2 regions of the Psychrobacillus sp. FSL K6-1415 genome follow, and region 2 is predicted to be linked to the other one. Evidence: a T-box and tRNA genes for the amino acid it is inferred to sense, from the RefSeq annotation. Region 2 holds a T-box; the other holds one or more tRNA genes.
The links. A T-box is a leader RNA that pairs with one kind of tRNA and senses whether it is charged. The one in region 2 lies ahead of trpS (tryptophan--tRNA ligase), so its partner is inferred to be a tRNA-Trp.
Positions count from the first base shown of each region.

Region 1 (7,744 bases), 2.1 Mb from region 2:
ACTTTGTAAACGTTGAGCAAGGAGTAAACTTATTTGTCGAGGATATTAATCCAAGTGCAAGCAAGACAATTGTATTTTTACATGGTTGGCCATTAAGTCATGAACAATTTGAATATCAATTTGATGCCTTACCTCAAATGGGATACCGCTGCATTGGTATAGACTGGAGAGGATTTGGAAAATCTGATAAACCTATGAATGGCTACAATTACGACAGACTAGCAGATGACATTCACGCCGTAGTCCGAACGCTCCAACTTGATAATTTTACACTAATCGGCCATTCGACTGGAGGAGCAATCGCTATACGCTATACTGCTCGCCATGCTTTTGGTGTGTCAAAACTAATTTTAATAGATGCCGCGGCTCCCACTGGATTTACAAAGGAAACTGCGAATACTCTACTTACAGAAGCATTAAATGACCGCCCCAAAATGATGCAAGGAGTAACAGATACTTTTTTCTTTCAATATATTACAGCTCCATTCTCTAATTGGTTTACTGGGTTAGGATTACAAGCAGCAGGGTGGTCTACCGCAGCAATCATCAACACCTTGAGGGATGAAAACCTCAATGCAGATCTCCCCAAAATATCAGTCCCTACATTAATCGTTCATGGAGTACATGATAAGGTGATCCCATATGAACAAGCTCAAATACTAAATCAAACAATAAAAAATTCACATCTCGTCCCCTTTCATTACAGCGGCCATGGGCTTTTCTGGGAAGAACGAGTAAAGTTTAACGACCTTATAAAACAGTTTGTCGGATAGATAAGCTTTATAAGAAATAAGTTCACAGGAAAGCTTACTAAGCTATCTTGTGAACCTTTTTGTATAGTAAATATTATTAGACTACTCTATACTTATAATTGATATAATTTTCAGTTATTAATTATGAGAGGTGGAGAAACATGAAACTAGGTGTATTTTCTTTAAGTTTAAATGTTAAAGATATTAATGCTTCAAAAGATTTTTATGAAAAACTTGGTTTTCAAACTCTTGGAGGGGAGATTACTCAAAATTGGTTAATTATGAAAAATGAAGATACCATTATCGGTTTATTTCAAGGAATGTTTGAAAAAAATATTTTAACCTTTAATCCAGGATGGAATAGCAACGCGGAAAACCTAGAATCTTTCACTGACGTTCGTGAACTTCAAAATCAGCTTAAACAAAAAGGAATAAAATTTCAGACCGAAGCTGATGAAACTACAGTTGGTCCTGCACATTTTACAATCGAAGATCCAGATGGCAATCAGATTCTTCTAGATCAACATAGATAAATTTTATATTAATGGCCTCCAAACCTAACCAAAAAGTGCTTTACTCTTTTGAGACAGGTACGAAGAAATGCAATGTGGTTCATTTGTTCAAATTATGAAAAGCAGGCTCCTATAGAAGAGCCTGCTTTTACTTTCATCATTTTACACGTTTGCATCAGGAAACTTATCAGCGACTAAATTTAACTTTATATTATGCTCCAGCAATGCTTTAAGGCCACAAAGAACAATTGTATAGCCACCGGTTGAATCTATTACTTGATTTGCTATTTCAGTTAGATTACCCTTGAAGCCATAATTTTTAATTTCGACAAATGTTCCTTCTGATTCTCTTTGGGTAAATAGCCATTCAGCAGTTGTTTCATCATCGAATTGGATTAGAATCCGCTTATTTTGTTCAATTTCCTGCACATCGAACTCAGCTGAAACTCCGTACATCTCCCATTCCCAACGAATACGTCTTCCTTTTTCTAATCTCCCGCTACTCTTTGTAAACCAAAATTTTGTCGTAATAGTTGGATCAATAAAAGCTTCGAATACCTCCTGCACTGGCTTTCTTATTAGCATTCCTACACTCACAGTTGATAATTCATCAAAATTAGTCATTAAATTCTCCTTCATTTAAGGTAATAGCAGTTTGAATAAGAGAGATAAAAGTTTCTGATTGGATATCATCCATTTTTGTAATCCTAATATGTCTCATTGTTTTACCCGAACCCTGTAATAAATTATTTATGTCTTTTTCTACAAGTTCATTTCCTTTATGAAAACCTAAATTAACATGCTTTTTAGCTGTTTGTAGATAACAAACTAACCCTTTATATGAATAGTTAGGCATCGACCATTTATATTCTTCTACAAGAGCAGGTGAAGCAGTTAAAATTATTTCTCTTAAAACCTTTGTAATGCTCTGAATATCATCTGGTAAATTCAGAATAAACGTATCTACATCTATAATTGCTCTCTTTGGTTTATCCACTAAGTATCACCTATTCTACTATATAACTTTTGCCATGATATGTTATCCATACAATAATCTTTTTAAAATTTAAAAATGCGTTCGAGATCAGAGAAATCTCAAACGCAGGAATAAGCTACCTTACTTTATAGAATTTACTTTGCATTCTTATCAGGCTGATGAATCCCAAAAACATTACCCTCAGTATCAGAATAATATCCCTGCCAAGCCATTCCAGGCAGAGCATACTTTGGCATTGCCACCTGTCCACCATACTCAAGTATTTTAGTTTCTGTTGAATCGTAATCTTCCACGCCCAATGTACAAGAGAAGCCATTCATAGGCTGATGTTGTTCTGGTGGAGGTGTTTGACGTTTCATTAAAGCCCCATCAATACCAGGCGAGCTTGCATCGCCAGTAATAGCCCCAAAATAAGGAAGCCCCGCATAATCAGTCCAGTCTTCAAATGTCCACCCAAATATTTCTCCATAAAACTTCTTTGCACGGTCCATGTCATCCACATGAATTTCAAAATGAACTAATCTCCCCATATTTCTCCCCCAATTTGATTCATTTTAGATTTAAATAGCTTGTACCATTAAAAACTCGCAAACCTTCTTCATCATTGTAATAAAGATTGAAAATTAAATCAATTCCATATAGTGCTTACTAGTTAAAATTTTCAATCTAAATTGACTTGAAGAATATCTACATGACTGTTAACAGATTTTATAACTAGGATCACTAAAACATATTAAGACTGCTGCTACTAATTATCTCTCTAAAAATGCTATCAATGCGTCTAAATCCTTTGCAGAAGCTTTTTTAAAGGTGCCCGCCATCATTTTACCAAAAAGTTTAGTTATACCTGTGAGACCTTTTATTTCTCCCATTAACTTTATCTCCGTAAGGTTATCAGATGAAGTTACTTTATAGGTAAAAATATATTCTCCTTTACCAGTTGTTCCTTTCTTACCATCACAGCGAAGAACAATTTTATCTGGCTCATTGAGTTCAACAACTTCAAAATGTTCCGTAGCCACTTGTCCAAACATCTTTCTTGATTCCTTCCACTCACTGCCCACTTGCATTAGTCCAACATCCAATCGTTCAATACCTACAAGGCCCTGCATCCAGTAATTAGCAGCATCCAAATCAATCAAACCATCATATACTTGTTGCTTAGAAAGGTGGGTAGTTCTTTTCACTTCAAAGTTAGTACTCAAGCGGATAGCCCTCCAAAATGTTTACTAAAGTATATCATACTATGATCACCGCATTGTTAACGTCTTAATAAAGGCTCCAGAGATATTATGACAGTAATACAGATTATTATTCAACTTAACCTTCTCTTAAATTCCTTTTAGGACTAGGTTATTTTTGATGCTTGTGGAAGTTCAGTTCAAAACGCTTTCTTTTTCTCTCTACAACAAAAGACACCCGTTAACGCTGATTTAACAGTGTTAACGGGTGTCTTTAATTTTACGTATATTGAATTGACGTAAAACACATAATAATACCGGTGGTCGGGGTCGAACCGACACATCCAGAGGATACGGGATTTTGAGTCCCGCGCGTCTGCCAATTCCGCCACACCGGCAAAATAAAATACTACTAGGCAGTTATTATAAAATTTGGAGGCGGCAACCGGATTTGAACCGGTGATAAAGGTGTTGCAGACCTGTGCCTTACCACTTGGCTATGCCGCCATAATTAAGTAATGGAGCGGAAGACGAGGTTCGAACTCGCGACCCCCACCTTGGCAAGGTGGTGTTCTACCACTGAACTACTTCCGCAAAAAACTGGGGTACCTGGATTCGAACCAGGGCATGATGGAATCAAAATCCATTGCCTTACCGCTTGGCTATACCCCAATGGGGCGGACGAGGGGAATTGAACCCCCGAGTGTCGGAATCACAATCCGATGCGTTAACCACTTCGCCACGACCGCCACAAATAAAAAAAGAGCTAACTACTAAGGAATATGGGGCGACTGATGGGAATTGAACCCACGAATGCCGGAATCACAATCCGGTGCGTTAACCACTTCGCCACAACCGCCATTATTCAAAGTTAACTTATAATTTGGCAGGGGCAGTAGGAATCGAACCCACATCAAAGGTTTTGGAGACCTCTATTCTACCGTTAAACTATGCCCCTAAATAAAAACTGGTGGTGGGGGACGGATTCGAACCGCCGAACCCGAAGGAGCGGATTTACAGTCCGCCGCGTTTAGCCACTTCGCTACCCCACCAGTATAGTGGTGCCGGAAAAAGGACTTGAACCCTCAACCTACTGATTACAAGTCAGTTGCTCTACCAATTGAGCTATTCCGGCGTATAAATATGGTGGCTCAGGACGGAATCGAACCGCCGACACAAGGATTTTCAGTCCTTTGCTCTACCGACTGAGCTACTGAGCCTACTTCGATTTGTGCTAGGCTGCGAATCTCTTTGTCAGCTTCATTCGTTCAGTCAGTCACGTACTTTAGTACGCTCCTTCCATCACTCAATCGCTTCCTCGATCTTCTTGCTTATCTCAAATCTCAAATAAAATAAATGGCGGTCCCGACCGGGATCGAACCGGCGATCTCCTGCGTGACAGGCAGGCATGTTAACCGCTACACCACGGGACCATTTGGTTGCGGGGACAGGATTTGAACCTGCGACCTTCGGGTTATGAGCCCGACGAGCTACCACTGCTCCACCCCGCGACAATAGAATGCTTACTAATTTATTTCTTAAAGAAATGGTGGAGGATGACGGGCTCGAACCGCCGACCCTCTGCTTGTAAGGCAGATGCTCTCCCAGCTGAGCTAATCCTCCTGGGTAAAATTACGATAAGCTTCGAATCTCTGCTTCAGCTTCATTCGTTCAATCAGTCACGTACATAAGTACGCTCCTTCATTCTCTCATTTGCTTCCTTGATCTACTCGCTTCTCCTAATTTTACATAAGATAAGCTTCGTATCTCTTTGTCAAATAAATTGAAATAAATGGTGACCCCTACGGGATTCGAACCCGTGTTACCGCCGTGAAAGGGCGGTGTCTTAACCGCTTGACCAAGGGGCCATACTTTTATGTAGAAAACTTATCTGGCGGAGAGCAAGGGATTTGAACCCTTGAGACAGTTTAACCCGCCTACACGATTTCCAATCGTGCTCCTTCGGCCACTCGGACAGCTCTCCTAAAATGGCTCCGAAGGTAGGACTCGAACCTACGACCGATCGATTAACAGTCGATTGCTCTACCACTGAGCTACTTCGGAATAATACAGCCTAGCGACGTCCTACTCTCACAGGGGGAGACCCCCAACTACCATCGGCGCTGAAGAGCTTAACTTCCGTGTTCGGTAAGGGAACGGGTGTGACCTCTTCGCCATCATCACTAGACATTATTAATTTGAAAGACAATATTTATTATAACAAAACTAGAAATTAATTCAAGCTTTTTTTATACTTTTTTGTACTCTCAAAACTGGATAAACGACATTGTTACGTTAAACAAATTTGGTTAAGTCCTCGATCGATTAGTATTCGTCAGCTGCACGTGTCGCCACGCTTCCACCCCGAACCTATCTACCTCATCGTCTTTGAGGGATCTTACTTACTTGCGTAATGGGAAATCTCATCTTGAGGGGGGCTTCGTGCTTAGATGCTTTCAGCACTTATCCCGTCCACACATAGCTACCCAGCGATGCTCTTGGCAGAACAACTGGTACACCAGCGGTGTGTCCATCCCGGTCCTCTCGTACTAAGGACAGCTCCTCTCAAATTTCCTACGCCCACGACGGATAGGGACCGAACTGTCTCACGACGTTCTGAACCCAGCTCGCGTACCGCTTTAATGGGCGAACAGCCCAACCCTTGGGACCGACTACAGCCCCAGGATGCGATGAGCCGACATCGAGGTGCCAAACCTCCCCGTCGATGTGGACTCTTGGGGGAGATAAGCCTGTTATCCCCGGGGTAGCTTTTATCCGTTGAGCGATGGCCCTTCCATGCGGAACCACCGGATCACTAAGCCCGTCTTTCGACCCTGCTCGACTTGTAGGTCTCGCAGTCAAGCTCCCTTCTGCCTTTACACTCTTCGAATGATTTCCAACCATTCTGAGGGAACCTTTGGGCGCCTCCGTTACACTTTAGGAGGCGACCGCCCCAGTCAAACTACCCGCCTGACACTGTCTCCTACCCGGGTTACGGGTATGGGTTAGAATTTCAATACAACCAGGGCAGTATCCCACCGACGCCTCCTCCGAAGCTGGCGCTCCGGGCTCTAAGGCTCCTGCCTATCCTGTACAAGTTGCACCAAAATTCAATATCAAGCTATAGTAAAGCTCCACGGGGTCTTTCCGTCCTGTCGCGGGTAACCTGCATCTTCACAGGTACTATAATTTCACCGAGTCTCTCGTTGAGACAGTGCCCAGATCGTTACGCCTTTCGTGCGGGTCGGAACTTACCCGACAAGGAATTTCGCTACCTTAGGACCGTTATAGTTACGGCCGCCGTTTACTGGGGCTTCAATTCGCACCTTCGCTTGCGCTAAGCACTCCTCTTAACCTTCCAGCACCGGGCAGGCGTCAGCCCCTATACTTCACCTTACGGTTTTGCAGAGACCTGTGTTTTTGCTAAACAGTCGCCTGGGCCTATTCACTGCGGCTCTTCTAGGCTATGCACCCAAAAGAGCACCCCTTCTCCCGAAGTTACGGGGTCATTTTGCCGAGTTCCTTAACGAGAGTTCTCTCGCTCACCTTAGGATTCTCTCCTCGACTACCTGTGTCGGTTTGCGGTACGGGCACCTATCACCTCGCTAGAGGCTTTTCTTGGCAGTGTGAAATCAGGAACTCCGGACATACGTCCTCGCCATCACAGCTCAATGTTATAGAATGCGGATTTGCCTACATTCACACCTTACTGCTTGGACATGCATAACCAACAGCATGCTTACCCTATCCTTCTGCGTCCCCCCATTACTCAAACGGTGGTTTGGTGGTACAGGAATATCAACCTGTTATCCATCGCCTACGCCTATCGGCCTCGGCTTAGGTCCCGACTAACCCTGAGCGGACGAGCCTTCCTCAGGAAACCTTAGTCATACGGTGGACGGGATTCTCACCCGTCTTTCGCTACTCATACCGGCATTCTCACTTCTAAGCGCTCCACCAGTCCTTCCGGTCTGACTTCAACGCCCTTAGAACGCTCTCCTACCACTGATACCAAAGGTATCAATCCACAGCTTCGGTGATTTGTTTAGCCCCGATACATTTTCGGCGCAGCGTCACTCGACCAGTGAGCTATTACGCACTCTTTAAATGATGGCTGCTTCTAAGCCAACATCCTGGTTGTCTAAGCAACGCCACATCCTTTTCCACTTAACAAATACTTTGGGACCTTAGCTGGTGGTCTGGGCTGTTTCCCTCTTGACTACGGATCTTATCACTCGCAGTCTGACTCCCAAACATAAATCATTGGCATTCGGAGTTTGTCTGAATTCGGTAACCCGGGAT
Region 1 is NZ_JBBOOQ010000001.1:3,231,541-3,239,284, forward strand. It holds gene MKY60_RS15585 (alpha/beta fold hydrolase) at 1-773, shown strand, start outside; gene MKY60_RS15590 (VOC family protein) at 914-1,285, shown strand; gene MKY60_RS15595 (SRPBCC family protein) at 1,427-1,888, opposite strand; gene MKY60_RS15600 (DUF1801 domain-containing protein) at 1,881-2,261, opposite strand; gene MKY60_RS15605 (VOC family protein) at 2,396-2,791, opposite strand; gene MKY60_RS15610 (SRPBCC family protein) at 3,014-3,466, opposite strand; tRNA gene MKY60_RS15615 (tRNA-Leu) at 3,758-3,840, opposite strand; tRNA gene MKY60_RS15620 (tRNA-Cys) at 3,876-3,949, opposite strand; tRNA gene MKY60_RS15625 (tRNA-Gly) at 3,962-4,036, opposite strand; tRNA gene MKY60_RS15630 (tRNA-Gln) at 4,043-4,114, opposite strand; tRNA gene MKY60_RS15635 (tRNA-His) at 4,116-4,191, opposite strand; tRNA gene MKY60_RS15640 (tRNA-His) at 4,226-4,301, opposite strand; tRNA gene MKY60_RS15645 (tRNA-Trp) at 4,327-4,400, opposite strand; tRNA gene MKY60_RS15650 (tRNA-Tyr) at 4,411-4,494, opposite strand; tRNA gene MKY60_RS15655 (tRNA-Thr) at 4,502-4,577, opposite strand; tRNA gene MKY60_RS15660 (tRNA-Phe) at 4,587-4,662, opposite strand; tRNA gene MKY60_RS15665 (tRNA-Asp) at 4,800-4,875, opposite strand; tRNA gene MKY60_RS15670 (tRNA-Met) at 4,879-4,953, opposite strand; tRNA gene MKY60_RS15675 (tRNA-Val) at 4,990-5,065, opposite strand; tRNA gene MKY60_RS15680 (tRNA-Glu) at 5,236-5,310, opposite strand; tRNA gene MKY60_RS15685 (tRNA-Ser) at 5,335-5,426, opposite strand; tRNA gene MKY60_RS15690 (tRNA-Asn) at 5,432-5,506, opposite strand; rRNA gene rrf (5S ribosomal RNA) at 5,515-5,630, opposite strand; rRNA gene MKY60_RS15700 (23S ribosomal RNA) at 5,748-7,744, opposite strand, start outside.
Region 1: it has a tRNA-Trp gene. The T-box ahead of trpS (tryptophan--tRNA ligase) is inferred to sense a tRNA for this amino acid. The anticodon was not compared.

Region 2 (22,301 bases):
AACCGTTTTAGTAAATACTTTTTCTGGCTCAAGACCGTCTAATTCTTTTAATATAGAATGGATTTTCCCAAAACTATCTCCACTTTTGAGCATACGTAATTGCAATTCTTCTTTTACTTCTCTCATTTCCGTATAAATTCCGTTTAAAAACTCATATCGGTTCTCTAATTCTTCCCTTTTCGCCTTCTGCTCCCTAAGCATATTGTTTTTTCGTTGAGTAGAGTAGCCTACTACCAATCCAACGAATAGAAATAACGCTAATTGAAAAAAGAATGAAGTATCATACAATAAGGAAACCATTTCCCTACCCTCCATTAATTTTTCAACAATAAGTAACCATACAGATAGTCCTACTGCAATAATTGATTGTCTATTTCCGTATATAACGCCGATCACCATAATGTAAAAAATTCCTATACCCATCATATCTAAAATACTTACCTGGTTCGTTAAGGTGAGCCAAGAAATAATTGAAAAAACTAACAAATTCTCAATATAGGGTTGAACTTTTTTATAGATAGTCGGAATTTTTTTCTCTGTTTGAACAGTAGTTACCGCGCTTTCTTTTTCACCTTGTTTCGTTTGAGCCCAGCTATACGTGCGTTCCAAACCTGCTTCCATGTCATACATTGGACTCCAATCAAGTGCGTCCATCACTTTTTGGTTACTTAAAACAGATTTATAAATATCTCCTTCTCTTGCTAATAAGTTATTTGTTCGTATATCCCCATGAATGTTCTTTAGCTTATCAATTATGTTATTTATACTATTTTCCGTGTTTGTAGAAAGATTGTAGATTCCTGCTATAGTAGAATGAGAAGCTCTAAAAATAGCATCTGAGACATCTTCTACATAGATAAAATCTCTTGTCTGCTCCCCATCTCCATACAGATCTAGTGGTTGGTTATTAATAATTCTATCCAAGTAGATGGATATGACTCCTCCTTCTCCAACATTACTTTGTCTTGGTCCATATACATTAGAAAATCGAAAACAAACGCTCTCGAAGTCATGTAATTCTCTCCACTTTTGGCAGTACTCTTCTCCCATCCACTTACTAATTCCATAGGGGGAAATTGGTTTACTAATTTCTTCTTCTTTTAGTGGAAGATGATCATTAAAACCATAAACAGCAGCGGAGGAAGCAAAAATGAATTTTTTCACTTTATATCTTTGGGAAAGTGTTAAAATATTTACTAGTCCGACTACATTTGTTTCTATATCTTCTCGAGGATTTAATAACGAAATTGCGACACTTACCTGAGCGGCTAAATGAACAACTACATCAAATTGGTAAGACTTAAATATTTCCTCACATTTTGGATCTTTAACTGAAAGTATATAACCTTTGTGTTTAAATGTTATATTTTCTCTATTTCCTGTTGATAAATCATCGATTATGAAAACTTCATAACCTTCTTTGTAGTACCTGTCCGCCACATGAGAACCAATAAAACCATATCCACCAGTAATTAATACTTTCATCTCAAAACCTTCCCATCATATATTACTAGATTCCAATTCTTGATTATTTCATCGAATTTTCTTTAACTTGTTTATAATTATTTTTGTCAAGGAAGGTTGTTTTTCAAATGAATAAATATGATTACCTATAAATAAATTACTAATCTCTTCCTTATCATTTTGTTGTATTGTTTTGTTTTTATTTTTACTGTAAATTGTATTATTGATAAATTGATTCTTAGATGCATTCGCTTGAATTGTTATTTCACCAAAGCCTGCATTTAATTGATCATTAAAACTAAGAATATTATTAATTATGATATTTTTATAAGCTCCTCCGTTACTCTTACTTGACCCACCAATGATTATTCCAGCGCCATTGTTATTGTAAATAATATTATCTTTTACAGTTACATAGGCTGTATTTTTCCCATAATTTTCACTAGCAAGTTCTATTCCAAAATCATTGTTATAAATTAAATTCTTTTCAATCACAATATCTGTTGAGCCATCCGCATATATCCCCCCTGCAGAGTGGCTCCCATTATACGCAGGATTTTTACCAGAACTGTTGTTATATACTTTATTATTTGATATAGTTCCATTTCTTACTTGATCTACACAATTGGATATCGTACATGCTTCATAAAACCCTGCTACATCAATACCAATATTATTGTTGTGATGTATCGTATTTTCAGTAATAGTGAAACCATCCAAGTTTCCACTGAGTGTAAGTGCCTCACTATTCCCAAGAGTTAAATGGTGAATATCATTGTTTTTTATTACAATATTGGACATGGAGTAAGCTGAATTAGCGTAAAATAAAATACCATGTGCATTTCCATTTGGTGATTTATTCTGTATATGATGTACATTATTATTAACGAGTTGAATGTTGCTGCTACCTTCTTTAACGAGTACCCCTGCAGGATATCTATCGGAATTCGAAGTACTTAAATTTCTGATTTCAAAACCATCTATTAGAATGTAACTAGCATTTTCAATAAAAAATAATGCACGGTTTTCGCTTGTTAATACTAAATTTTTTCCATCTAGCACTGGTTGTTCTCCTGGAAATGCTTTGAAAGAGATAAATCCTTCCTCTTTAGAACCAGAGTTTGTAATATGAATAAACTCTGAATATGTTCCCCCCCGAACATATACAGTTTCTCCATTGTTCAGTGTATCTGCTGCTTTTTGAATTGTTTTCCATGGTGCATCTATTGTCCCATCATTGGAATCATTTCCATTTTCAGATACATAAAAAGTGTCTTTTTCTAAACTTATTGCATTGACTGGTATAGTAAATGCTATAAACGAATATGCACTAATTAGAACTAATATAATAGCCACATTTATAGCTAGATAGGAAAATATACTTCTTTTTATATCCATTTAGTTTTTCCACCCTCAACATACATTACTTTTGTATTAATTTGGTTATCATAATTATAAATAAAAGCTCTTACATTTCTCTTAAATTTAATAAACAGCCATAGTTCATCTAATTTACAGGACTTCAGGCTTATTTTACTAAGAGCATGATACGAATAGCCTCTCTGCTTAATACCGGACTAGCCTCCTCTGTTCATCAATTCATCCTTTTCCCGTTATATTTTAAAATTACAACAATTCAATCTGTAGTTTTAAAACTGTATAGAAAAAAAGAATTCATTTTGATTATGGTAATCAAAATGAATTCTTTTCTTACTGTAATTAAATTAGATAAAACAGAAAATGCCCATTTCCTCCTACCGAGGAAAGGGCATTTTCAATTACAAAGGGGATGGGAGAAATGTTCACGTTCAAACAAAGGGGTGTATGTTATCTTGTGATTTATTTCACACTCTTACTTTACCACGTCGGTTTATATAATACAATATATTAGCGCCGCTTTTCACAAATTCGCCATACATCATAGGACGTCCTACCTTTAAATTTTTGAATATGATTGGAACTCAACTTCGAACATAGTAGTAATAACTCCAAATTAATAAAAGCCTAACTTAGCGTCAGGCTTTTATCATTTATTTCGTTAAAAGTAATTGTTCTAACTCATTTAGTTTTTCTTCAAATACGCGACATGCTTCCTCAATAGGATCGGCAGTATTCATATCTACTCCTGCTTTTTTCAATACTTCGATTGGGTAATCTGAACAACCTGCTTTTAGGAACTCATTAATATAACGGTCAACAGCCGGCTTACCTTCCGTTAGTATTTGATTGCTAAGGGCAGTTGCTGCGCTTAAACCAGTTGCATATTGGTATACATAGTAGTTGTAATAGAAATGAGGAATTCTTGCCCATTCCAATCCAATTTGCTCATCGATAATAATTTCATCACCAAAGTACTTTTGATTTAACTTATAATATTCTTCTGTTAGCTTGTCAGCAGTTAAAGCTTCACCATTTTGATCTAACTGATGAATAATATGTTCAAATTCCGCAAACATGGTTTGACGGAAAACAGTTCCACGGAATCCTTCCAACCAATGATTTAACAGGTAAATACGTTTCTTAGGATCGTCAATTGTTTTCAATAGATAATCGTTCAATAATGCTTCATTGCAAGTAGAGGCAACCTCTGCCACAAAGATGGAATAATCTCCATAAACATAAGGCTGATTTGCTCTTGTATAATAACTATGAATACTATGTCCAAATTCATGTGCTAGCGTAAATAGGTTGTTTACGTTATTTTGCCAGTTCATTAGAATATACGGATTGGTACCATATGTCCCTGAAGAATAAGCTCCAGATCTTTTACCTTTCGTTTCCACTACATCAACCCAACGACTTTCAAGTCCCTTCTTGACGATAGAAACATACTCTTCACCTAGAGGTTCAAAGCTCTTAATCATCGCATCGCAAGCCTCTTCGTATGTGTATTCCATATTCAATTCTTTTACTAATGGTGTATAAAGATCCCACATATGCAATTCATCTAAGCCTAACACTTTTTTACGTAGACTTACATATCGATGAAGTAAATGGACGTTTTTATTGATTGTATTAACTAAGTTATCATACACACTCTCGGGAATATGATTGTTAGACATCGCTGCCTCACGCGCTGAAGCATAGTTTCGAATTTTTGCGTTGACATTGTCTCCTTTAATATTCCCTGTTAGGGTAGAAGCGAATGTGTTACGGAATTTACCATACGTATCATACATTGCTTTAAATGCATCCTCACGCACACGTGGATCCTCACTTTCCAAGAAACGTGAATACCTGCCATGTGTTAGTTGTACTTCATTGCCATCTTCATCTTTAATAGATGGGAACTCTAAATCAGCATTATTTAATTTGCCGAATGTATCAGATGATGCCCCAGCTACCTCCGAGAATTGTGCAAGTAATGCTTCTTGTTCTTTTGGGAGAACATGTGGGCGTTCTTTATTGATTTCTTCAAGTAGTTGACTGTATATTTGTAAATCATTACTCTCTTCTAGATAATTTGCAATAACAGACTCATCTACTGAAAGAATTTCTGGCACTAAAAAGGATAACTCTGTTGAAACTTTTACATACAATGATTTAATCCTGCTATCCATAGCCTGATAAGTGCTATTAGCTGTATCTTGGTCTGTACGCATATGTGCAAATGTATATAGTTTACGTAATCTCGAAGTAATTTCATCACGATAAGTCAACACTTCCAATAAAGCGTTTGCTCCTTTATCGATCGTCCCTTGATAGGAAGATGCTTTCTCCGACAATTTTGCAACCTCTTTGTATTCCCTTTCCCATTCATCATTAGAGGCAAAAATATCTTCTAATTTCCATGTTAAATTTTCTGCCACTTCATCGCGGGTCAAGATTTTATTCTTTGTATCTGTAGTCAAGTTAGTATCCCCCTCATATTGTTTCGAATTACGAATCACTTACTATTTTCTCAATTTTCTAATCAATTTGCAAGGAATTCACTGTATAACAACTGCGTCATCGATGAGTAATTTATTTTACTAGTATATATGACATTATCTGATGAAATAAGACAGCGTTGCAATAGATAGAGATAAGATTCTACCGCCTTTATATGTTGAGCTGAAGGTTTGGAAGTTAGTTTGTTTCTATAAAACAGAAATGATTCGCAATGTCGGGTATCTGCTTGCTGAAGTGATAAGTCGAGTTTATACAAATAGTCGATAAATTGAATTTGCCACTCGACAGCATGCTCTGAAAAAATAGATGCATGCTTTGTAGGTATACCTATAAACATAGGAAGGTTTTTAGGATGGATTCTCCATCTATAGCATATTTGTAGAAAAGGAGATTGTATTCCTTTTCTATTAAAAAAGAACAGATTGTCTATCTGTTTAGATCGATGATGCATATATACGTTGAAGTACTTTTGAAATTCCTCCCATGAGTTTCTTTTTATAATGGCGAATGGCCAAGACTGCTTTTCCAAAGAAAGTTTCTTTACTTTTACAATATAATTATTTGCCTTTATATGCATTAGATTTGAAATATAATGAAAGTTTTTAGATTGAGGACAATAGGTGATTATTATTTTCCCATTAGGGGTTGAGTAAAAAAACTGCTGTCGATATGCGGAGAGTTGCATAGTCCCTATTTCTTGAAGTGGGAATTCAGACATTGTAGGTGTTCTTAATATCCATATGGGGATTATTTGCTTAGCAATATAGCCTTCTGTTCGCTGCTGAATTGCATTAATTGGGATTTGGCTACACTGAAATTCTATTGCAAAAGGGTAAGGTTCACTTTGAACATATAGATCAGGTCTTTGATGAAGGGAAGAAAGATAGGCTTCTAGTTGAACTGGTGAAGAGTGCTTTTGAAAGAACTCATATAAATGTAATTTACCATTTAAATGGTCCTCGCTTTCCCCTTCTGAAAAAGCGGTAGTGCAAGAAATATTACGAATATGGGCAAAGTGCGGTATTTTTATTAAACCATTTTTTAATATGACTTGTTCATTACATTGTATACAAGAGAATTTCTTGCTTGTCTTCAATTTGTCTAAAAAAATTCTTGGATACTGTGCTGGTATGATAATTTCTCCATTTGCTGTTACTGCTGATAATATTAGTATCACCTCCATATATAAATATACAAATTTTCAGTCAATAATGCAACCTCCTTTAAAATGCCTTATAAGAAAACAGTAGATCATAAAGCATTTCGAAGTACTTTGAACAGAACCGTTGCTATACTATTACTCTTTTATTTTTTTGAAAGGCTTTGCTAGATTTTTATTGATTGAAAGGTAATGATACCAGAAGAATATGGCTAAGGGAGATCTTACTGTGAAGCGAGGAGACTGAGGCAACACCCGCAGGAAGCATCCAGCTGAAACAGAAGTCAGGAGTATTATTCACTCTAAAGGTGTCGAGAACCCATTGGTTACTGGACACTTTCGTTCTAAAAAAAAACCTTCTATAAATAGAAGGTTTTAAAAATGCTTATTTAATTCATCTAGAACTCCGTTGGCAATTATCTGTTTTCCATACTCTTGAATAATATGAATAGTCGTTTTTGAATTATTTGCAAACTCTGAAACAACACTCAATATATTAAGTACTGATTCAAATTCTGTTATTTCAAAATCAAAAATGATATGCAAATAGTATTTTTCTTCATAAAAATACAAAGAGGTCTGTAAGTCTGCTTCATCTAACTTTTTGGCAAGACCAATTACATCCTCGAAGCTTTCAAAAACAAATGTATAATCCATTGGTATTTCTTCTAATTCATCCATATAACTTGAAAAATCATCAAATTCATGTGTGCCAATTGAACTTGATACCCCATTTTTAAATATTTTACTGGATATATCATCTACATCCGAATTGCTCCCTATACGCTCATCTTGTTTTGTTATTTCCGTTCTTGTGACAATCACTTCCAAACCCTTTTCCATCGCATGAACTTGAATCCATAAGGGACCATCTAATTCCTCAAAATGATCATCATCATGAACCTCATCCATCATTTCCCAAAAAAGCTGCTCGCTCTTATCCTTATTGAACCAGATTTCATCTCGGCTGAAGCCTCTTTCTTCAATGTCGATGTATGAAATGTATACTTTGAAAGTGTTATCATTGATACGCTCGATATCCATTTAACACATCTCCTTTCGCTTCTTACCGTCTCAATTGTGTAGTGTCTATTACTATTGTATGTCGTTTGTGAAAAAAAGAAAAGGATTCCTGCTTCACTTTTAAAATTATTAACCAAACTATATGCATTGTAGAAAATTTTCGCAATGAATGCAAGTAGAAGGAAAAAAGAAAAGCCAATTATTTTTCAAAACGAACTTTGAAAAACAATTAGCTTAGTATAATACTAGTTAACTAGACGCTGCGCTTCAAGTAATTGATAAGCACGTACTTTTCTAGGTAAGAATCTACGAATTTCATCTTCGTTGTAACCAACTTGTAGACGCTTTTCATCTAAAATAATTGGTCTACGTAACAATCCAGGATGTTCCTGAATTAATTCGTATAGACGTTGTAACGGAAGACTTTCTAAATCCACATTAAGCTTTTGAAATATTTTCGAACGTGTTGAAATAATTTCATCTGTTCCGTCTTCGGTCATTCTTAAGATTTCTTTTATTTCACTTATACTAAGTGGTTCAGAAAAAATATTACGTTCTTTATATGCTATCTCATGTTCCTCTAACCAAGCTTTTGCTTTTCTACAAGAAGTACAACTAGGTGAAGTGAATAAGGTTACCATCATTTTAAAAAAACACTTCCTTTCAAATGTCTGTGTTATATAAGGTAGATTATAATTAATTTAATGTAGTAATATACTTTCTAAGTATACACCACTTTTAATTCATTTTAAATACGTTTTACTGAAAATTTTACCTTGTAAAAATTACTGTCACAATTTCGTGTTACTTATTAAGAATTCCTTATATTTAATAAATCCAATTTAGGTACATATTAATTAATACCCATCATTTAAAGAACTTAAACATTTCTATTATAAAAAATAGCATTCTCAATTAGTGATACTTAATGAAAATATCTGTTATACTTAATAGTACGTTCAGAATGTAAAAAGGTTTCAAAAAAGAAAAAAAAGTAGGATTAAATTTCATCCTACTTCTTGAATCATTTTAGTTTTACCTTATCCTTAAGGCGTATAATTTACCCCTTTAGAATATTTGTTGCCTGCATTCCATAACAAATACTCTTTTATACCAGCTTCACTTAACGCTTTAATCTGCGCCTCTACTTCATCTTTACCATATTGTTGATAATTACCTGCCCCCAAATAGGAAGCTGTAAAATCTTGTAGCCATGGTCTAGAAACTGGAGGATTTTCAAGCTCTGCTAGTTTTGCATTTTCAACTTTTGCATATTCCTGCACTAATCTATATGGTTCTAAATCTGGTTTAGCAATTCCGAAATAAGAAGTCCAATGACTTGGGTAAATCATAGAGGAAATAACATCTACATTTTCAGAAATTTTGTTGAAATTTTGACCAATTCCTGGGGCTTCTGGTAAAGTGGCTGAATAACCGAAAATATCAACTGATAATTGCGCACCATATGGTTTAAGCTTTTCTTTTGCATAAGCTACAAAATCTGTAACCGCTGAAACTCTACGTTGAACCAAATCTAATTCGGAAGTTTCATACTCCCCCATAGAGTATTTCAAAGTATTTTCTCTTTTTTCAAATCCTTCAGGAAAACGAACATAGTCAAATTGAATTTCTTTAAAGCCCATTTTAGCAGCTTCGATTGCAATTTCTACATTATAATCCCATACTTCTTTCATAAATGGATTAACGAATGCTTCACCCCGCCCATTTTTCCAAACTGATGAACCTTCTACAAATGACCATTCAGGTTTGCTCTCTGCAAGCTCAGTATCCTTGAAGATAACGACACGAGCAATAGGGTAGATTTCTTTTTCTTCCATTTTCTTCAACATTGTCTTTGGATCTTTTATGTATGGTTTACCTATATCGTATTTGGTCAGAGGGGAATCCTCTTTTGGAACGTATGTAAGATTACCGAAATCATCTTTAATGTCTATAACCATGGCATTAAGATCCGTAGTATCCATTAAATTCAATAAATCATTAAAACGTTCTCCTCCTGCGGAATGTCCGGTTACATATACGCCTCTTACAGCATCTGGATAATTGAACGTCAATCCAGAATCATAAACAAATAATTTAGAAGAGGAAATAAGAGATTCGTCTATTGCTTGAAAGCTATACTCCTTAGTTGAAAAATCTTTTGAAAACAAACTAGTTTCTGCGCTAACTGCTCCAGGCAATAATACGGTCATTGCAATCGATGCAGAGGCTATTATTCTTAGATGTTTTTTCATATATTTAAAAATCCCTTTCCTATAAGTCACTCTATTCTAACAAGTTGAATCTATGAAAGAAAGTGCCATTAGTCCAAAAGTAAGATAAATTACTAGAGTTTATTAAGATTACTCTGTCTGTACCCATAAATACTTGTTTTAAACCTTTTCAGTATATAATTTTTTAGTCACATTTTAATAAATCATTATCCAGCGGGATAAGTTAGATAGTACCTAGAGCAGAGATTAATGTTTACGGTTCCACTATAAATTAGGTAGAGAAATCTTATATTTTCTTCAATAAATAACGACCATTCTGGATGAATGGTCGTTGATTTATTATACTTATCAATTTGAAATAGCTTGTAAAGTTGCAAACTCTTTTTCTGAACAATAAACAAAATGCCCAGGTGTTACTTCTCGCATCGCTATCTCTTCTCCATCTTGATAATTATGAGAGGCAGGATCATATGATTTACGTACACGAGTACGCTCATAATTTGGATCAGGAAGTGGTATTGCTGACAACAATGATTGTGTGTATGGATGCATTGGATTATTGTATAGGTCCTCAGCAGGAGCTAGTTCTACTAGTTTCCCAAAATACATTACACCAATACGATCGGAAATGTATTTAACCATAGATAAATCATGTGCAATGAACAAATAAGTTAAGCCTTTTTCTTCTTGTAATTCTTTTAGTAAATTTACTACTTGCGCTTGAATAGAAACATCTAGTGCAGAGATTGGCTCATCAGCAATGATAAATTCTGGGTTAACTGCTAATGCTCTCGCAATACCTAGACGTTGACGTTGACCACCAGAAAATTCATGTGCATAACGATCTGCATGCTCACGATTCAGACCAACTGTTTCTAATAATTCAACCACACGTTCTTTGCGTTCTTTTGCATTTTTAACAAGTCCATGAATATCTAGACCTTCTGCAATAATATCCAGTACTTTCATACGAGGATTCAAAGATGCATACGGATCTTGGAAAATCATTTGCATTTTACGGTTAAATGACTTTAAATCTTTTTTTGATTTTTTATCATGTACATTTATACCATCATAAATTACTTGTCCATCTGTTGCATCGTAAAGACGGATAATTGTACGACCTGTTGTGGATTTACCACAACCAGATTCTCCAACTAGTCCAAGTGTTTCCCCTTTGTAAATATCAAAACTGATATCATCTACAGCGCGAACTTCATTAGGCTTACCTTGATTGAAATACTGCTTAAGATTTTTAATTTCTAGTAATTTTTCAGCCATCAGTAAGTACCTCCTTCCGTTCCTTCATAATAGCGACTGCCTGGAAACTTTTTCATACGTTCTACAATTGCTAGTGGTGGTTCTACTTCTGGTGCATCTGGATGTAACAACCATGTTGCTGCTGAATGCGTATCACTTACCTTAAAGAACGGCGGTGCTTCTTCTAAATCTATTTTTAATGCATAATCACTACGTAGAGCAAATGCATCGCCTTTTGGAGGATACAATAAATCAGGAGGAGTTCCCGGAATTGCATATAATTTTGCTTCTGCTGTATCCAGTGATGGCATCGAACTCAGTAAGCCCCAAGTATACGGATGCTGAGGGTTGTAGAATATTTCATCGACAGTTCCAATTTCTACAATTTTTCCCCCATACATTACTGCGACTCTATCTGCTACATTAGCAACAACCCCAAGGTCATGTGTAATGAAAATGATAGATGTATCTATTTTCTTTTGTAGATCCTTCATTAATTCTAAAATTTGTGCTTGTATTGTTACATCTAAAGCAGTTGTAGGCTCATCCGCGATAAGAATCTGTGGATTACATGCTAAAGCAATAGCGATTACAATACGTTGACGTTGCCCACCTGAGAATTGGTGAGGATATTGTTTAATACGAGCTTCTGGTTTAGGCATACCTACTAAGCGTAAAAGATCAATTGCCACTTTACGTGCTTCTGTTTTACTAACCTTCTGGTGCTTTAAAATTGGTTCCATGATTTGGTTACCAATTGTCATCGTTGGATTTAAAGAAGTCATTGGATCTTGGAAGATCATCGAAATATCTTTCCCTCGAATCTTTTGCATCTCTTTATCCGATAGCTTAGTCAAATCTTTTCCATTGAATAAAATTTGACCATTTTTAAATTCTGAACTTGATTCAGGCAATAAACGCATAATTGCCTTCGTTGTAACTGACTTACCAGAACCAGACTCTCCTACAATTGCAAGTGTTTCTCCTTTTTTCAAGTCGAAGTTAACACCACGGATGGCTTTAACTTCACCAGCAAATGTATGGAAGGAAAGCTCTAGGTCATTAACTTCTAATATCTTTTCCATTATGCTTTCCTCCTATTAGTCTTTCATTTTTGGATCAAGTGCGTCACGTAATCCATCACCAAGTAAGTTAAATGCAATCATTAGTAAACTAATAATAATAGCTGGGAACAATAAAATATGTGGTTGGAATTGAATCAATTTGTAACCATCATTAATAAGAGTACCCAACGATGCTGCCGGTGGTTGCAGACCTAATCCAATGAAGCTTAAAAATGCTTCAAAGAAAATCGCACTTGGAATAGTAAACATTGTATTGATAATGATAATACCTAATATATTAGGTAGAATATGTTTGGTAATAATACGACCATTTGTTGCACCTAATGTACGGGATGCTAATACAAACTCTTGGTTTTTGAATTTTAATACTTGACCGCGTACTATACGAGACATACCAATCCATCCGGTGATGGTGATCGCAATAATAATCGCTGTTATACCTGGCTCCATAAATGTCAGCATGAGGATAACAATTACAAGTGTAGGAATACCATATAGTATTTCTACTATACGTTGTAAAATGTCATCTACACGTCCACCGTAATAACCAGAAATACCACCGTACGCAACTCCAATTACCATATCTATTACAGCTGCCACAAAAGCGATAAATAAAGAGATTTGAGTACCTTCCCAAACACGTGAGAACATATCTCTACCTAAACCGTCCGTACCAAACCAATAGTACGTATCTACTTTTTTCATTTCATATAAGTCTACTTCGTTTCCTGCAAGAGTGCCAACGCCATCCATTATTCCAAGTTTTTCAATTCCTGGAACTTTTGGAGGTAAATTAGCGTGAGTAATAGTTTGTGTTTCCGCATCATGAGGACTAATCATTGGTCCAACAAAAGCCATGATGATAATGATAGCCAGAATGAACATACTAACTATCGCAGCTTTATTTTTGCGAATTCGTAGCCATGCATCTTGCCAGAAACTTAAACTCGGTTTTGTAATGCGCTCCGCTTGACTAGCGTCAATTTGAATTCTCTCAAAGGAATCAGCAGGTGGTTTTTGTAAGTCGTGTTTCATTAATCTTTACCTCCTGACAAACGAATACGTGGATCGATGATGCCATATAGTACATCTACTAAGAATATTACGACAATTAAGAACGCAGAGAAGAATAATGTTGTTCCCATAATGATAGAGAAGTCATTCGACATAATAGATTTAACAAATTGCTCTCCGATACCAGGTATTGCAAAGATTTGTTCAATAACAAGGGATCCTGTTAATAATCCTGCTGCTAATGGCCCTAGAACAGTAACTAACGGGATCAAAGCATTTCGGAAAGCATGCTTAAATGCTATTTCGAAACCATTGGCACCCTTAGATTTTGCTAGAGTAATATAATCTGAGCTTAAAACCTCAATCATTTCCGTTCTTATAAATCGAGACGCAGTTGCAAGTGGTCCCATTGCTAAAGCAATAGATGGGAGTACGCTGGACATCCAGCCATCCTTCCATAAACCGACAGGGAATAGTTGCCATTTAACAGCTAACCAATATTGAAGAAAAGTTGCAAAAACGAAAGATGGAATAGATATACCGATGATAGCCACAAATGTGCTACCATAATCCCAAATAGTATTTTGTCTTAATGCTGCAATCATACCTAATAGTATACCTATTGCCACACCAAGCACTAAACCTTGAGTTCCAAGTAACATAGATGGTCCTAAACGATCTACTATTAAATCTGTTACGCTAGCATTCTTAAATTGAAATGAGTTACCTAAGTCGCCTTGCGCCAAATTCAACATATATTTTGCATATTGTACTGGAATCGGTTGATCTAACCCATATTTCGCTTCAACTACCGCAAGTTGCGTAGGGGATAGTTTTGAAGCAGAGCTAATCGGGGATCCTGGAAGCGTCTTCATTAAAAAGAATGTTGCAGTCGCTATCAGGAAAAACGTTATAAACATATAAAAAACACGACGAGTAATATATTTTGCCATCTTTGCACCTCCTAGAAAAATAATTTTAGTTTAATATGCTACTAATATATATAAACAGAAAACACGGGTAATTGTCAAAATCAATTATTATTATTAAATATTTGGTGAATTCAGATTCATTTAAAAAGAGAGTACATGATCCATTAGGAACCATATACTCTCTAACTATGAGATTTTAAAACTTAATTTGCTTCTTTACCTTCTACATATGCCCATTTGTAGCTATAATCTCCACCGAAAGGATGAGTTATTATACCTTTAACATACGGTTTTTGTAGAATCATATTTCCGCGTTGGTAAATCGGTCCAACTGCAAAATCTTGGTCTACGATAATTTTTTCAGCTTTAGCCATTGCTTCCCAACGTGCTGGGAAATCTAGAGCTAACGAACCATTAATATCTTGTAATAATTGATCGTACTCTGGATTTGAGTATGACATTTGGTTGTTACCGCCGTCAGTTTCCCATAGGCTTAAGAATGTGAACGGATCTTGGTAATCTGGTCCCCATCCTGCAACTTGAATGTCATAATCTTGGTTTGTATCAAGATCTAAACGAACATTAAATGGAACTTCTTTAAGAGTAATAGTTAAACCTGGTAAGTTCCCTTCTAATTGAGCTTTGAAGTACTCATCCATTTTTTTAGAAAGTTCAGTGTCTCCACCAAGAATTTCTAAAGTAAGTTCAGTAACACCTAGTTCTTTTAAACCTTTGTCCCATGCAGCTTTTGCTTCGTCTACATTAAATACAGCCATGTCTCCATTAACTTCACGGAAATCATTTCCATCTTCATCGAATGCAAATTCACTTGGTACGAAAGAGTATGCTGCTTTAGAACCATTTGCTAATACTACAGCGGCCAAATCTTCTTTGTTAAACGCTTTAGAAATTGCTTCACGAATATTTACGTTAGCAAGTGGAGATTTTTCACCAAGACGTTCTTGGTTGTATTTGAAGTAGAAAGTTGTTGCTTCACCTTCTAATAATAGTTCTGGATCAGCAGCATATTGCATTGCATACTCACCATCTAGTGTAGTACGATCTTTTTCTCCATTTGTATATAGATTAACTCGAGTAGCAGTTTCTTTCACTACATCATAATTAATTTCAGTAAGTTTTACAGTTTCTTTATCCCAGTACTGCTCGTTTTTAAGCAGCTGCCAAGATAAACCTGTTCCGTCCCATTTTGCTAAAGTAAATGGTCCATTGTATAAAAGTGCATCAGAATTTTTCGCATAGTTTTCACCTTGCGCTGTAACGAATTCTTCATTTTGTGGTAAGAATGTTCCAAATGACATAAGTGATAAGAAGTAAGGAATTGGTTTTTCAAGCGTTACTTCTAATGTTTTTTCGTCAAGCGCTTTAACACCTAACTCAGTGTATTCAGCTTCTCCATTAGAAATAGCAGTAGCGTTTTTAATAACGCCAGACATCATGTATGGACCGTATTCAGATGCAGTATCTGGGTTCATAGCACGTTTCCATGCAAATTCAAAGTCATTTGCAGTTAACGGAGTACCGTCAGACCAGTTAGAGTCACGTAATGTGAATGTATAAACTAATCCATCTTCAGAAACTGTTGGTTCTCCATCAGAAAGTGCTGGTATAGCAACATTTTCTTGACTTAAACGGTATAAACCTTCGTTTACGTTGTTAAGTAGGTCAAAACCAACTGCATCAGTTACTAGAGCTGAGTCCATTGTTGGAATTTCAGCAGTTTGTATCAAGTTTAAAACTTGTTCCTCATCTGCTGCTACTTCTGGTTCTTCAGTTGTTGCATCTTTATCGTCTGTGTCTGTAGTTGTATCTTTAGCATCATCGTCGCCACCACAAGCAGCTAGGAATAGACCAACAACTAACAGTAGGCTTAAAAGCCATACTAGCTTGCTATTCTTCAAAAAAATAACCTCCTTAAATATTCAGAAAAATTCATTACAATATTTATTATACATTTTCTTTTGAGCTTGTACAGGTTTTTTTTAAATATTTTTACAATAGTGTAACAAAATCATTACATTGTCCTAACAATTGTGAATGTTTGGAAAAGAAATTGTTTATTTTTGTTAATTTAAATAATCAATTTTTTGCATATTTTCTGAGTCTATTTTATAATTTAAAATTGATAGAGGTGAAATATGAAAAAAAAATTGATATACTTTCTTGGCTGTCAGGTAATTATTTTTGCGCTAATGCTTTTAGTTTATAAAAATATTCAACTCGTCCCTTACATAAACATGTCCTTTTTTGTTGGTGGATCAATTACTTTTGTTGGTTTAATGACATATGTCGTATCAGGTGGCTTTTTTGACTTTTTTACTGAAAGTACACGTAAAGTCTTTACCCCTAAACATATGAAAAAAGAGGCAGAACAGATGCGGTTACCGTCTCAGATATTTTCTTTTCCACATAAGCCAATTATTGCATTAGGTCTCTCTAGCTTATTTTGTATGTGTATCGCTTTATTCATTTATTATAGTTACTAGGAGTACTTGATTTTTGAGTTCCTTCTATATATAATAATCAAAACAAAATAATGAGCTTTGAGGAAGAAAAGTACATTTACCTACGTATGCTTAGAGAGTCTGTGGTTGCTGTAAACAGATCATACTTTAAATGGAATGGGCTTCTGAGCAGTATATGTGAAAGTAAGTAGCATATACCGTCCCCTTCACGTTACGAAGAAGAGTGGCTAATTATTTTAGCAAGCTGGGTGGTACCACGGATTTAACATCATTCGTCCCTTTTATAGGGATGCATGATGTTTTTTTATTTTCTAAACAAAGAAAAGGAGATTCGAAAAATGAAGAAAATCTTTTCAGGCGTACAGCCAACAGGTATTATTACTCTCGGGAATTACATCGGTGCGTTTAGGCAGTTCACTGCATTACAGAATGATTTTGACTGCGTGTTTTGTATTGTAGATCAACATGCCATTACAATTGCACAGGACCCAAAAGAATTGAGCGATCATATCCGATCCTTAGCAGCGTTATATATTGCTGTCGGTATTGATCCGAAAAAGTCTACATTATTTATACAATCTGAAGTTCCTGCGCATGCACAGGCAGGATGGATTATGCAATGTATCTCTTATATCGGTGAATTAGAAAGAATGACTCAATTTAAAGATAAGTCTACTGGTAAAGATGCTGTTTCTGCTGCATTGTTAACTTATCCTCCATTAATGGCAGCAGATATACTTTTGTACCAAACAGATATCGTACCGGTTGGAGATGATCAAACCCAACATGTTGAATTGACACGTGACTTAGCTGAAAGGTTCAACAAACGTTACGGAGAGGTATTTACAATTCCTGAAATACAGTTACCTAAAAATGGGGCTCGTATCAAATCCTTACAAGACCCACTAAAGAAAATGAGTAAATCAGATCCAAATCAAAAAGCTACGATACGCCTTTTAGATAGTCCAAAGGAAATTGAAAAGAAAATTAAAAGCTCTGTTACAGATTCTGAAGGTATCGTTGCATTCGACCCTGTAAACAAACCCGGAGTTTCCAATCTATTAACCATTGAATCCGCTCTAACGGACATTTCAATTTCTACACTTGTACAGAAATATGAAGGAAAAGGATATGGAGACTTTAAAGCTTCTGTAGCTGATGTTATAATCGATCATCTTACTCCTATTCAACAAAGATATGAGCAGTTGCTAAACTCTTCTGAACTAGATGAAATTCTAGACTTAGGAGCTACAAAAGCACAGTCTATTGCAAATGATACATTGACTAAGATGGAAGCCGCAGTGGGCCTCGGAAGAAGACTACACCGGTAATAGATAGTAAGGCTAGGCATAAAAATAAAAAGTCTGTTGACTCTATCATGTACATTAGTACAGATCTCCATGAGTATCCTAGTGATAAGAAGTTTAAATAGAGTACTAAGTGAGAGCAGCTAATTACTGCTATTCCATAACTGATTAAAAATATTAATAGTCTTATTAGTATCACATCCTTATAAGACTATATGAAAAACCGCTGCTAAACTTTCATTTAGCAGCGGTTTTTTTATATACTATTTTACTGGAGTATCAGCAAGTAACTCGATCTCGTAAGGATCGATTTCTGTTTCATGACCGAAGTCATAGTTTTTCACACGATTATTAATTGGACGTAACTCGTAACGGAATTGTAATGGAATAACAGCAGAAACATCTGCCATATATTCTTGCCATTCACGGAACTTATCAGAACGGAACTTAGGATCAAGTGCGTCCTTAGAATCGATATCAGTTAATAGACCTTCTAAAGCATCTGATGTGTAACGGCTGAAGTTATAAACTGCTGTTTTAGAGTATAGTCCAGCTGGAGATGGGTTTGTACCCGTACCCCATGCGCCCATAAAGACGTCAATTTCTGGATCATCTGCTTGGACTTTATCGTAGAATGTGTTGAATTCGATTAGACGACCTGTAGCTAATTGTACATCTAAACCAACTTCACCCCAATTTTGTAAGTAATAAGAGATTACTTGTTCTTGAGTTTCATCACCAGCCATTGCAGCAAGTTTGATTGATAATTTTTCCCCTTTAGGGTTTTCACGAAGACCATCGCCATCTGTATCCTTATAACCAGCGTCGTCTAAAAGTTTAATAGCTTTTTCAGCGTCATAGTTATATCCTTCTAATGAACCATCATAGAAAGATTTGAAAACAGGTGGGATTAGAGAGTTAGCACGTTCACGTAAATCGAAGTAGAATACTTCATTAACTTGCTCAACGTCTAAAGCATAACCCATTGCTTGACGTAATACTTTGTCACCCATTTTTGCTTCTGCTTCATTTGTAATTGCAAGACTTGCGTCATAATCATATTTACCAAGTTTGAATCCTAAATAAGAGTAGTATAATTCTTGACGACCAAGGAGTGTAATATTTTCAAGATCTTTTATATTTTCATATGCGCTCGTTGGGAATGAAAGCGCCATGTCGTACTCACCAGTCTCAATAGCTTTAGCAGCTGATGAACTTGGAACAGTCTTAACAATTACACCATCAAGTTTTGATTGACCTTTCCAGTAGTGCTCATTGCGTACAAATTGTACAGACTCACCTGGAACGATTTTTTCGAATTTGAATGCCCCTAAAGTAACTGGGTTTTTACGTATTGCGTCATGTTCAAGTAGTTCTGCAACAGGAATATCTTTTAAAATATGACTTGGTTCAGCATAGCCCCATAGTCCATCTCCACCCGAGTAAATTGCAGGCGATACTTTGTTAAACGAAATTTCTAACGTAGTTTCATCCACTTTTTTCAAACCAGAAATTGTATCTGCTTTTCCATCATGGTATTCTACAGCACCAACGATATTTTGGAAATCAGAATCATAACGAACTCCAGCATAATCAGGGTGACCGATAATAAGGTATGGTTGGATTAAGTCTTCAACTTTAAGGGGTTCTCCATCGGACCATTTTACCCCTTCTCTAATTTTAATTGTTGCTTTATTATTATCTCCATCTACTGTTAATGAAGCAATACCAGTATCAGTTAAAAGGAAATCTCCATCAGTATCAAAAAGTGAGTTACTAGCAAATTGCATAATCTCATCATCATAAGCATCTTCATATAGTACATAAGCGAAAATACCTTGGAATGGAGAATCGTTTACTAATGCAACTTGTAAAGTTCCACCTTCAATAGCTTCTCCTTCATTATCCAATACTACTGGAAATAAATCATCTGAAGCAGGTTGTTCAGCATCTTCTTCTGCACCTTCTTCTGGATCTTCTTTAACTGCATCCTCTTCTGTTTTGTCCGGCTCATCAGCAGGTTTTGCTGAATCATCATCTGAATTACAAGCGGCAAGAACTAACATAAGAGTTAACAGCAGTGCCAATAGAGCTATAAGCTTTTTATTCATTCTTTTTCCTCCTTTTTTTATCTCTTTATATATATCAAACGCACTTGCGTCTAATAACAACTTTTAACCAAGACGTTGACGTGCATCAGCAGATCGTCGAATGGCCTGACCAACGTAATTGATCGCTAACATAAGTAATAAGATTAGTAATGCTGCCGGTAACCAGTTCCACCATGCATTTTCCATAATGAATGGATCGAACGCATAGCTTACAAGTGACCCCAAACTTGGTGTAGAGGGTGGTAAACCAAAACCTAAAAACGATAGTCCAGTTTCTAATCCTACATTTCCTGCAAAGTTCAAGGTCATTTCTACGATTAATATAGAGCTTAAATTTGGCATCATTTCTTTGAAAATAATGACGAAATTATTTGTACCTAACGTTTTCGAAGCACTAATATAATCTCTCCTACTTTCAGTTAGTGCCTTGCTTCGAATAAGCCTCGCAGTACTAACCCATAAAAATACACTCATGATCAAAATAAACGTGAAAATAGTATATTTTGGAACCATAGTTACAAATACAATAATGATCATTAATGTCGGAATAGTGATGAAGAAATCGATAATGCGCATGAAGATATTATCAATCCATCCTCCAAAATAGCCTGTCACTAAACCAATTACAACACCTATAAAACCAGTTATGAGCGTAACTGCAATTGCAATTGTCAAAGAGTTTCGTGCACCTACTATTAATTGTCCAAGGATATCACGTCCACCTTTATCTGCTCCTAACCAGAATTTTTCTCCTGGTTCTGCTAGCTTGTCTCGTAAACTTATTCGCATCAATTGTGTTTGGTCTATTTGGGCGGCCCAATAATAGATTCCTCCAATCACAATAATTAACGATATAAGCGAGAACATAGCTAGTTTATCTTTCATAAACTCCCGCGCTATAACTTGAAAACCTGTCGTGGGAGAGCTTGCTTTCATCTCTTTGGTTGGTTCAATAGCTTCAGTATTTTTCATGTTCTGGACTCTCCTTATCCATTATTTTTGTTAGTCAATCCTAATTCGAGGGTCAACAATGCTCATGATGATATCGGATAATAGACTTCCTAATAATGTTAAGAATCCAAAAAGCATAACAAGTGCTGTAATTACACTATAATCACGCCCACTTATTGCCTCAATGAACAATTTACCCATACCTGGATACCCAAAAATGGTTTCAATAAAGATAGATCCGGTTAAAAGTCCAGTGATCGTGAAACCTAAGAATGCTGCAATCGGTAACAATGAGTTACGGAATATGTGACGTGAGTATACTTTGTTGATAGGAATACCTTTACTTCTTGCGGTACGAACATAATCCATCGTTTTCGAATCGATAATTTCCGTACGTAAATACTGAATGATTGCTGTAGTAGCAAGTAAAGCATAGGTAATGGCTGGTAATAATATATGGTAGAACTTACTCCATAAGTAGCCGAGCGTACCTGAGTCGTATTTGATATCTACCGTCCCACTTGTTGGGAACCAACCTAGTTCATAACCGAAGAAGAACAGATTGATCAACCCCAAAATGAATGTTGGTATTGCATATACGATAAAACTATAGAAAACAATCGATTTGTCTAGGAATGAATCGTGGTATCTACCAGATAATACACCTAAAGGAATAGCGATTAAATATAGTAAAAAGACACTAAGTAAAGATAACCATAATGTATGCATTGCACGGTCTCCGATTAAATTAGCTACCGGCACGTTAAATGTGTAACTTCGTCCGAAGTCTCCTTGGAATGCATTTCCAATCCAATTCACATATTGGACATACCATGGATCATAGAAACCAGCTTTAATCCGAAGCTCCTCGAGCCTAGCAGGATCAGTTTGTGGAGTGATTAGTCCAGTGAAAGGGTCACCAGGCATAAACTTTGCCATAATAAATATTAAAAGACTAAGTACAAATAATTGTGGAATCATGATAAGAATTCGTCTAATTATTGTTTTCCACATACTACATGCCCCCTTTATTCTGAGCATTTGTTGCTACTTGATGTGTTTCGGAAATAGTTTGTAAATCAAATACTCTTCCATTTTCATCATAATAATCATGATGATTCGCTAAATAGTCTACTTCTACCGCTCTTCGAATTTTCTTTCGCTCTTCGCGGTTTGTTGGATTTACCTCCGGAATTGCCGAAAGTAATCTCTTTGTATATATATGTTGAGGATTTGTATAAATGTCTTTCCTATTACCGGACTCTACAAAACGCCCTTTGTACATAATCGAGATATTATCACACATATGTTTGACTACTCCAAGATCGTGGGATATAAATAAGAAACTTAACCCAAACTCCTCTTGGATATCTTTTAAGAAGTTTAA
Region 2 is NZ_JBBOOQ010000001.1:1,159,773-1,182,073, reverse strand. It holds gene MKY60_RS05425 (NAD-dependent epimerase/dehydratase family protein) at 1-1,485, opposite strand, end outside; gene MKY60_RS05420 (right-handed parallel beta-helix repeat-containing protein) at 1,534-2,862, opposite strand; gene pepF (oligoendopeptidase F) at 3,495-5,315, opposite strand; gene MKY60_RS05410 (competence protein CoiA) at 5,378-6,538, opposite strand; gene mecA (adaptor protein MecA) at 6,890-7,558, opposite strand; gene spxA (transcriptional regulator SpxA) at 7,783-8,178, opposite strand; gene MKY60_RS05395 (putative glycoside hydrolase) at 8,584-9,792, opposite strand; gene MKY60_RS05390 (ABC transporter ATP-binding protein) at 10,120-11,052, opposite strand; gene MKY60_RS05385 (ABC transporter ATP-binding protein) at 11,052-12,116, opposite strand; gene opp3C (oligopeptide ABC transporter permease) at 12,132-13,151, opposite strand; gene opp3b (oligopeptide ABC transporter permease) at 13,151-14,083, opposite strand; gene MKY60_RS05370 (peptide ABC transporter substrate-binding protein) at 14,266-15,981, opposite strand; gene MKY60_RS05365 (DUF3899 domain-containing protein) at 16,219-16,566, shown strand; T-box leader at 16,615-16,828, shown strand; gene trpS (tryptophan--tRNA ligase) at 16,884-17,876, shown strand; gene MKY60_RS05355 (oligopeptide ABC transporter substrate-binding protein) at 18,116-19,963, opposite strand; gene MKY60_RS05350 (ABC transporter permease) at 20,027-20,935, opposite strand; gene opp4B (oligopeptide ABC transporter permease) at 20,966-21,928, opposite strand; gene MKY60_RS05340 (ATP-binding cassette domain-containing protein) at 21,930-22,301, opposite strand, start outside.